DNA from 3 places in the Pseudomonas sp. AC112 genome. Region 1 is predicted to be linked to each of the others. Evidence: predicted binding sites of a transcription regulator. Region 1 holds the regulator's gene; each other region holds the start of a gene.
What was found. The regulator FliA, encoded in region 1, starts transcription of late flagellar genes. The targets are predictions, from matches to a motif close to CTAAAGTTTNNNNNNNNNNNGCCGNTAA.

Region 2: a site for FliA is predicted at 1,652-1,679, ahead of AC0IYN_RS21345 (methyl-accepting chemotaxis protein). Genes of this name have one in related genera too.
Region 3: a site for FliA is predicted at 1,877-1,904, ahead of AC0IYN_RS04505 (flagellar protein MotY). Genes of this name have one in related genera too.

Annotation. Positions count from the first base shown of each region.
Region 1 is NZ_CEEDCM010000001.1:4,162,205-4,165,482, forward strand. Features, by position in the region: gene flhF (flagellar biosynthesis protein FlhF) at 1-481, shown strand, start outside; gene fleN (flagellar synthesis regulator FleN) at 587-1,420, shown strand; gene fliA (RNA polymerase sigma factor FliA) at 1,417-2,157, shown strand; gene AC0IYN_RS19270 (chemotaxis response regulator CheY) at 2,326-2,700, shown strand; gene AC0IYN_RS19275 (protein phosphatase CheZ) at 2,719-3,278, shown strand, end outside.
Region 2 is NZ_CEEDCM010000001.1:4,577,423-4,580,700, forward strand. Features, by position in the region: gene AC0IYN_RS21345 (methyl-accepting chemotaxis protein) at 1-1,616, opposite strand, end outside; gene AC0IYN_RS21350 (Na+/H+ antiporter family protein) at 1,949-3,268, shown strand.
Region 3 is NZ_CEEDCM010000001.1:934,369-937,646, reverse strand. Features, by position in the region: gene AC0IYN_RS04520 (peroxiredoxin) at 1-31, shown strand, start outside; gene rnt (ribonuclease T) at 97-768, opposite strand; gene pyrC (dihydroorotase) at 765-1,811, opposite strand; gene AC0IYN_RS04505 (flagellar protein MotY) at 1,968-2,876, shown strand; gene AC0IYN_RS04500 (argininosuccinate synthase) at 3,006-3,278, shown strand, end outside.

The DNA.
Region 1 (3,278 bases):
CCATGTCGACCCGGGCCAGTCCCTGGCCAACGCCCTGGACCCCTTGCTGCGCAAGCGCGTGGTGCTGATCGACACTGCCGGCCTGCAAGCCAGCGACCCGGCATTGCGCATGCAGTTGGAAAGCCTGGCGGGGCGTGGCATCAAGTCGAAAAATTACTTGGTGCTTGCAACCACCAGCCAGAAACAGGTTCTTACCGCTGCGTATCATAGTTACAAGCGTTGTGGCCTGGCCGGTTGCATCCTCACCAAGCTCGATGAGACCGCGAGCCTGGGCGAGGTGCTGAGCCTGGCCATCAGTCATGAATTGCCGGTCGCCTACCTGACCGACGGGCCGCGGATCCCGGATGATCTGCATCTGCCGCGCCGTCATCAGTTGGTCAGCCGTGCAGTCAGCGTGCAAATGCAAGAAGAGCCTAGCGAGGAAGCGATGGCCGATATGTTCGCCGACCTTTACCACAACCCGGCAAAGCGGGTGGGTTGAGTCAGGATGAACACCGTGAAATGTATCTACATCGATGGTCTGCAAGCGATTCACGCGGCCAAGCCATGTAGCCTGCGTCTAAGCAAGACAAGGTAAAGAAATAAAATGGGCAGCATGCATCCCGTACAGGTGATCGCGGTGACCGGCGGCAAAGGTGGCGTCGGGAAAACTAACGTGTCAGTGAATTTGTCCCTGGCCCTGGCAGAGCTTGGCCGTCGCGTCATGCTGCTGGATGCTGACCTGGGCTTGGCGAACGTGGACGTTCTGCTGGGGCTGACACCCAAACACACCCTTGCCGATGTGATCGAGGGCCGCTGCGAGCTGCGCGATGTGCTGCTGCAGGGCCCCGGTGGCATCCGCATCGTGCCGGCTGCCTCGGGCACCCAGAGCATGGTGCACCTGAGCCCGGCGCAGCATGCCGGCCTCATCCAGGCTTTCAGTGATATTGGCGACAACCTCGACGTGCTGGTGATCGACACCGCCGCCGGGATCGGCGAGTCCGTGGTCAGCTTCGTGCGCGCTGCGCAGGAAGTGTTGCTGGTGGTCTGCGATGAACCCACCTCGATCACCGACGCCTACGCCCTGATCAAACTGCTTAACCGTGACTACGGCATGAACCGCTTCCGCGTCCTGGCCAACATGGCCCAGAGCCCGCAGGAAGGGCGCAATCTGTTCGCCAAGTTGACCAAGGTCACGGACCGCTTCCTCGATGTCGCCTTACAATACGTCGGCGCAGTTCCCTACGACGAGTGTGTGCGCAAGGCTGTGCAAAAGCAGCGTGCAGTCTACGAAGCGTTCCCTCGTTCCAAATGCGCATTGGCGTTCAAGGCTATTGCCCAGAAGGTCGATACCTGGCCGTTGCCCGCCAACCCTCGGGGGCATCTGGAGTTTTTCGTCGAGCGATTGGTGCATCAGACGAGCGCAGGACCCGTGCTATGACAGCGACCGGCTACAACGCGTACAAGAAGTCTGCCCGTGACAGCCAGGGCGAATTGATCGAGCGCTACGCGCCCCTGGTCAAGCGTATCGCCTATCACTTGCTGGCACGCCTGCCCGCCAGCGTCCAGGTCGAAGACCTGATCCAGGCGGGCATGATCGGCTTGCTCGAAGTGTCGACCAAATACGACGCGAGCAAGGGGGCGAGTTTCGAGACGTACGCGGGTATCCGCATACGTGGCGCGATGCTCGATGAAGTGCGCAAAGGTGACTGGGCGCCGCGTTCGGTGCATCGCAATACGCGCATGGTCAGTGACGCAATTCGCGCAATTGAAGCAAAAACCGGTCGCGACGCTAAAGATCACGAAGTTGCGGCCGAACTCCAATTGAGTCTCGACGATTACTACGGGATTTTGAACGATACCTTGGGCAGCCGCCTGTTCAGTTTCGACGACCTCTTGCAGGACGGCGAACACGAAGGGCTGCACGAGGACGGCGCGAGCGCTCATATGGAGCCATCGCGTGACCTGGAAGATGAGCGTTTCCAGGGGGCGTTGGCGGACGCGATTGCCAATTTGCCGGAGCGTGAGCGACTGGTGTTGGCGCTGTACTACGACGAAGAGCTGAACCTCAAGGAAATCGGTGAGGTCCTGGGGGTCAGCGAATCGCGGGTCAGCCAGTTGCACAGCCAGTGCGCAGCCCGCTTGCGGGGGCGTTTGGGAGAGTGGCGAGCGCGCTGACAGGCAGTGTGGGGACACTGCAGACGATACCGCGAGGGCAAGCAGCCTTCGCGGGTTCGACCCGTGGTGCCCTCGGCAGTCCTTTTTGTGTAATGCCTGTTGATTGAAATGGCGCGTCCAGGTGCTGGGCGCGTTTAAGACTGCTTGGAGGTCGAATTGGACAAGAACATGAAAATCCTCATCGTTGATGACTTCTCAACGATGCGGCGGATCATAAAAAACCTGTTGCGTGACCTTGGGTTCACTAACACGGTCGAGGCGGATGACGGCATTACGGCGATTCCGATCCTCAACAGCGGGAGCATCGACTTTTTGGTAACGGACTGGAACATGCCGGGCATGACCGGCATCGACTTGCTGCGCCACGTGCGCGCTGACGAAAAGCTGCGCAGCCTGCCTGTGCTGATGGTGACCGCCGAAGCCAAGCGTGAGCAGATCATCGAAGCCGCCCAAGCCGGGGTTAACGGTTACGTGGTCAAGCCATTCACTGCATTGGCCTTGAAAGAGAAGATCGAAAAAATCTTCGAACGCATCCACGGCTAATGCCATCGCGGGGGAGCTATGGAGCATAAAGAAACGTCACAGGGAGACTTCGAGTCGACCCTGAAAAAGCATGCTCACCAGTTGGTCGACAGCCTTGAAAAAGGCCAGTTTGGCGACGCGGTGCAGTTAATCCATGAGCTCAACCAGACCCGTGACCGCGGCCTGTACCAGGAAGTGGGCAAGCTCACACGCGAGCTGCACAGTGCGATCGTCAATTTCCAGATTGACCCGCATATGCCCCAGGCCGAAGAAATTTCGCAAATCACTGATGCCACCGAACGCCTGTCCTACGTGGTCAGGCTGACTGAGGCGGCGGCCAACCGCACCATGGACTTGGTGGAAAACGCCACGCCCCTGGTCAACGGCATGGCCAACGAAGCCCAGGCCCTCAGCGTTGACTGGGGCCGCTTCATGCGCCGGGAAGTGGGGGCTGAAGAGTTTCGTGAATTGGCGCGTCGGGTCGACGGGTTCTTGTCACGCAGCGAGCAGGAAAACCGCACGGTTTCCAGCAACCTCAACGACATTCTGCTCGCCCAGGATTACCAGGACCTCACCGGCCAGGTGATCAAGCGTGTGAC
Region 2 (3,278 bases), 420 kb from region 1:
GCCAACCCTTCCACCTGGGTCATGGCCGTGCTCATGTCCGCTGCCAACTCGCCGATGTTGCGGGTAGTGCGGTCGATCACTGTGAGGCCGTCGCGGGTGGCCTGGTCGGCATCCCGTGCGGCTTGCGCCGCCTGTGCGGCACTGCGGGCCACGTCTTGGGCGGTGGCGCTCATTTCATGGGAGGCGGTGGCCACCTGATCGACCTGGCGGTATTGCTGTTCCATGCCGGCGCTGGTTTCAGTCGCAATGGCGGCAGATTGGTCGGCAGTGCCACGGGCGTCCTGCACCGAGCGTTTCACCTCGGCGATGATCGGTTGCAGCTTGTCGAGGAAGCGGTTGAACCAGCCGGCCAACTGGCCCAGCTCGTCTTTTTTGTCGTAGGCCAGGCGGCGGGTCAGGTCGCCTTCGCCGCTGGCGATGTCTTCGAGCATGTGCGCCACGCCGAGGATCGGCCGCGTCACGCTACGCGCCATCAGCCACACCAGGATCAGTCCGACCACGGCGGCAATCAGGCCCAGGCTCAGTTCCAGCAGGGTGCCCTTGGCATTGTCGGCATCCAGTTGGGTTTTCAGTGCTTCGGCGGGGGCGACCAGGACGCTCTCTGGTACATCCAGCAACACGCCCCAGGGCTTGCCCTCCGGGATTGGCGCGAACGGCGCCAGTACCTTGAGCTGATGGTCGGTGCGCAGGCTACGGATCTGTGTACTGCCGGCCAGGGCGCTGATCAACTGCGCGCCGTTGGCGGTATCGACCCGGTCCAGGCGCTGGCTCAGCTTGCTGGCATCCGCGCTGTAGCCGGCCAGCAGGCCCGTGGGGCTGAGGATGCTGACCTGGGTCTGGCCGTCATACAGTTTGTGGCTGGCCTGTTGGCTCACCGCCTGCAGGCTGTTGAGGTTGATGTCCACCGACAGCGAGGCAATGACTTTGCCGTTGACCATCAGCGGGAAGACGATGCTGGTCATCAGCACGTTTTGCCCGTTGATGGTGTAAAAGTAGGGCTCGATCACACACGGCTTGAAGGTGCTGCGCGGGCAGGTGAACCAGGCGTTGGCTTTTTCGCCACTGGGGCTGATGCTGGTGTCGGACATGTCGCTTTCGGGCAGCGCCATCGAGGTCAGCGTGCCCGGCGTCGGTTGCGACCAGTACAGGGCGAAGCGACCTTTGTCGTTACTGCCCAGCTCTGCCTGGCCTGCGAACAGTTCGTCCTTGCCATCCAGGGCGTTGGCTTCGAACACCAGGGACAGGCCGAGCAGATCCGGGTTGGCCTGCAACGCGGCCTTGACCTGGCGGGTCAGGTCTTCGCGGGTGTCGAAGGCGTCGAGAAAGCGCTTCTCGGCCTGCTCGCGCAAGAACAGCACCTGGCGCGAAAAGCCATGGCCGTACTGATAGGCGTCCATGAACTGGCGGCGGATGCCCAGCGCCTGCACTTCACCCTGGGCCTCGATGCGCGCCTGGGCGGCTTCATCCAGCATCTGCATACTGGAGGCCTTGACCTGCTGTGAACTCTGCTCCATGCGATACAACGACAGACCCACCAGCAGGGTCACGATTCCCAGCAGGCACAGGCCGGCGAGCAGGGTGATTTTCCATTGAATGGAGAGCTGCCTAAGCGACATCGGTACATCCTTACCTGAAAACACATAGAAGCTGGTTATCGGCCGATGCCGAATTTTCTTTATTCAAACGATCAATTTAAACCTGCTTTTGTGGTGAGCGAGCTGGCTCGCGCTGGAGTGCGCAGCGCTCCCCTTGATTTTGGGGCCGCTGCGCAGCCCAGCGCGAGCAAGCTCGCTCACTACAAGGTTCGTTTTTTGACATGTGAACCTGCGTCCGGCAAAGTGCGCGCCCTCTAATAAGACCTCCTTCAAGCCTGCACGCTGGTTGCCACCCGATGGCCGCCTGGGCGCGGGCATGCCTGTTTTTTATGTTTCTGCTTGAGGTAACCATGATTAACGCAGTCATTGCTGCGGTCGGCACCATGCTGGTGCTGAGCCTGTCCCGCGTGCATGTGGTCATCGCCATCATCGTCGGCGCCCTGGTGGGCGGCCTTAGCGGTGGCCTGGGCATCGAGGCCACGCTCAAAGCCTTCAATGGCGGCTTGGGCGGGGGGGCGACGGTGGCGTTGTCCTACGCCTTGCTCGGCGCGTTCGCCGTGGCGATTGCCAAGTCCGGCCTGGCCCACGCGCTGGCCGACAAGGCCCTGCTGCTGGTGGACCGCCAGGAAGCCACCGGCGGCAGCCACGTCAAATGGCTGCTGATCGGCCTGCTGTGGGTGGTCGCGATTGCTTCGCAGAACATCCTGCCGATCCATATCGCGTTCATTCCGTTGCTGGTGCCGCCGCTGCTGTACGTGCTGACCAAGCTGCAACTGGACCGCCGCCTGATCGCCTGCGTGATGACCTTCGGCCTGATCACGCCGTACATGTTCCTGCCGGTGGGCTTCGGCAATATCTTCCTCAACCAGATCCTGTTGGCCAACGTGGCCAAGAGCGGCGTGGACATCAGCCAGGTCAACGTCACCCACGCCATGAGCCTGCCGGCGCTGGGCATGGTGGTCGGCCTGCTGGTGGCGGTCTTTATCAGCTACCGCAAGAAACGCGTGTACGACTTGGAGAAAATCGAGCGGGTCGAACAGGTGGCCGTGCAGTACAACCCGCTGACCCTGCTGGTGGCCGGCCTGGCGATTGCCTCCGCGTTCATCATTCAGTTGTGGTTGGACTCGATGATCATCGGCGCCCTGGCCGGGTTCCTGATCTTCTCGGTGTCGGGCATCGTGCGCTGGCGCGACACCGACGACCTGTTCACCGAAGGCATGAAGATGATGGCGATGATCGGCTTCATCATGATCGCCTCGTCAGGGTTTGCCGAAGTGCTCAAGGCCACCGGCGATGTGCGCTCGCTGGTGGAAACCTCGGCGGCCTTTATTGGCCATAGCCGTGGGGTAGGGGCGCTGCTGATGCTGTTGGTGGGGCTGCTGGTGACCATGGGCATCGGCTCGTCGTTTTCCACGGTGCCGATCCTGGCCGCGATCTTTGTGCCGCTGTGTGTACAACTGGGCTTCAGCCCGCTGGCCATCGTGTGCATCGTCGGCACGGCCGGTGCCTTGGGCGACGCCGGCTCGCCCGCCTCGGATTCGACCCTCGGCCCCACCTCCGGCCTGAATATCGACGGCCAGCACCACCATATCTGGGACACCGTGGTACCGACGTTCCTGCATTACAACCTCCCGCTGCTGGCATTCGGCTGGCTGGCCGCCATGACCCTCTGACACCCCGCGC
Region 3 (3,278 bases), 3.2 Mb from region 1:
TTACCTGACCGAGAACGCTGGCAAGCTGTAAGCCAGGTTCGAGGTACAAAAAAACCGGCCTGAGAAGGCCGGTTTTTTTATGCGCGGGAGATCACCTCAATCATTGAAGTCTTCCCAGCCGCCCATGTCTTTCCAGCGGTTGACGATGCCGCAGAACAGCTCGGCGGTTTTCTCGGTGTCGTAGCGGGCCGAGTGAGCCTCACGCCCGTCAAAGTCGATACCGGCGGCCTGGCAGGCCTTCGCCAGCACGGTCTGGCCATAAGCCAGGCCAGCGAGGGTTGCGGTGTCGAAGCTGGAGAACGGGTGAAACGGGTTGCGCTTCATGTCCAACCGCGCCACGGCGGCGTTCAGGAAGCCCAGGTCGAAGCTGCTGTTGTGGCCGACCAGGATCGCGCGCTTGCAGCCATTGGCCTTCAACGCCTTGCGCACGCCACGGAAGATATCGGTCAGCGCCGCTTCTTCACTCACGGCCATGCGCAGGGGGTGATCAAGCTTGATGCCCGTGAATTCCAAAGCGGCGGCTTCGATATTCGCGCCTTCAAACGGCTCGACACGGAAGAAGTGGGTGTGTTCCGGGAACACAAAGCCCTGTTCATCCATGCCGATGGTGGTCGCGGCGATTTCCAGCAGCGCGTCGGTGGCGCAGTTGAAACCACCGGTTTCTACGTCGATGACAACCGGCAGATAGCCGCGGAACCGCTCGGCCATCGGGTGACGGGAGCCGCCACCACTGTGCTCGTGTTCGTCATCGTAATGGTCTTCACTCACTTGCTTTCCTCCAGCAGGCGCCAGCGCAGTGTTTCACCGGCGCGCAGCGGGATAACAGTCAGCTCGCCAAACGGCAGGCTGGCGGGGGCGGTCCAATCTTCACGGACCAGGATGATGCGGTCGGTATTCGCTGGCAGGCCGTAGAAACGCGGACCATTGAGGCTGGCGAACCCTTCGAGCTTGTCCAGCGCATTGCGCTGTTCGAACGCTTCGGCGTACAGCTCGATCGCGGCATACGCGGTATAGCAGCCGGCACAGCCGCACGCGGCTTCTTTCGCGTGTTGGGCGTGAGGCGCGGAGTCGGTGCCGAGGAAAAACTTCGGATTGCCGCTGGTCGCCGCATCCAGCAAGGCTACCTGGTGGGTGTTGCGCTTGAGGATCGGCAAGCAATAGAAGTGCGGCCGGATCCCGCCCACCAGCATGTGGTTGCGGTTGTACAACAGGTGGTGCGCGGTGATGGTCGCGCCGACGTTGGCCGAGGCCTCGGTGACGAACTGCACGGCATCGGCGGTGGTGATGTGCTCGAACACCACCTTGAGGGTCGGGAACAACTCCACCACACGGCGCATATGCTCGTCGATGAAGATCTTCTCGCGATCGAACACGTCGACATCGCCACGGGTGACTTCACCGTGGATCAGCAGCGGCATACCGACTTCCGCCATGGCTTCGATGGCCGGCAGGATCTTGTCGATACTGGTCACGCCGGAATCGGAGTTGGTGGTCGCGCCGGCCGGGTACAGCTTGGCGGCGTGCACGAAGCCGCTGGCCTTGGCCTCGCGAATTTCTTCGGGCTGGGTGCGGTCGGTGAGGTAGAGCACCATCAGCGGTTCAAAGCGGCTGCCGGCCGGCCGAGCAGCGAGGATACGCTGGCGGTAGGCATCGGCTTGCTCGGCGTTACGCACCGGAGGTACCAGGTTAGGCATGATGATGGCGCGGCCAAACGTGCGCGCTACATCGGCCACGGTGTGGGGTAACGCAGCACCATCGCGAAGATGAATATGCCAGTCGTCGGGACGCAGCAGGGTCAGGCGGTCGGACATTGGGGATTCCAGGCGGGTCAATCTGGTGGGAATGCTACCGGAAAAGACTCTTGCAGGCACTCGCTATCAAGTTTTGCAGGATGCAACCGATAGCCTTTTGTATGCCTTATCGATGTATGACGCTTTGAAGTGTTGTAGAAACCAGTGGAGCCTCCCGTGCGCCAGCATTATCTAGCCCTGCTCAGTGTGTTCGCCAGCCTGCCTGCGATGGCCCTCACGTTCCAGACACGTCTGGAGAATATTGAGTGGAAGGTAGAAGGCGACCAGTTCGAGTGCCGCCTGACCCAGCCGATCACCGACTTCGGCTCGGGTGAGTTCGTGCGCCGGGCCGGTGAGCAGGCGACGTTTCGTCTGAAAGCCTATAACGGCTCGCTGGGCGCAGGCTCGGCGACCTTGCTGGCCGCCGCTGCCCCTTGGCAGCCGGGGCGCGGAGATATCAACCTTGGCGCCGTGCGTGCCGGCAGCGGCGACGTCTTGTTCAACAGCTCCCAGGCCCAGGCCGGGCGCCTGTTCACGGGGCTTCTGGAAGGGCGCAGCCCGACTGTCCGCCACTACGGGCGTGAGGGTGGCTACTCGGAAATTCGCCTGTTGCCGGTGAAATTCAACAAGGCCTTTAACGACTATCAGCTGTGCACCACCAAGCTGTTGCCGATGAATTACGACCAAGTCAAGCAGACCGAAGTCGGGTTCCCCGGTGGTGGTATCGAACTGGACGCGGCGGCCAAGAAGAAGCTCGACGTGATCCTCGCGTTCATGAAAGCCGATCCCTCCGTCAACCACATCGAGTTGAACGGCCATTCGGACAACAGCGGCAACCGCTTGACCAACCGCGACGTCTCGCGCCGCCGTGGCCTGGCAGTCATGGACTACTTCAAGGCCAACGGTATCCAGGAATCGCAGATCACCCTGCGTTTCCATGGCGAAAGCTACCCACTGGCGCCGAACACCAATGCGGCCAACCGGGCACGCAATCGTCGCGTGAATATTCAGCTTGAGCGCGTGGCTACCCCCGAGAAACCGGCTCCTACGGCCACCGGCCCGGGCAACCCTGCGCACACCTCCTAAAGGGCGACCATCGGTCGCCCGCTCGACATAATCTGTCGCTTTATCTTCATTTGCTGTCGCGCCCCTGTAAATTCACGGTTTTGGTCGGTAGAATCGACGCCTTTCCGTACAACCCCGTGGAGTGATGGCATGGCCGACGTAAACAAGGTCGTTCTCGCGTATTCCGGCGGCCTGGACACTTCGGTGATCCTCAAGTGGCTGCAGGATACTTATAACTGTGAAGTGGTGACCTTCACCGCTGACCTGGGTCAGGGCGAAGAGGTCGAACCTGCACGTGCCAAGGCGCAAGCCATGGGCGTGAAAGAGATCTACATTGACGACCTGCGCGAAGAGTTCGTCCGCGATTTCGTTTTCCCGATGTTTCGCGCCAACACCGTCTACGAAGGCGAGTACCTGCTGGGT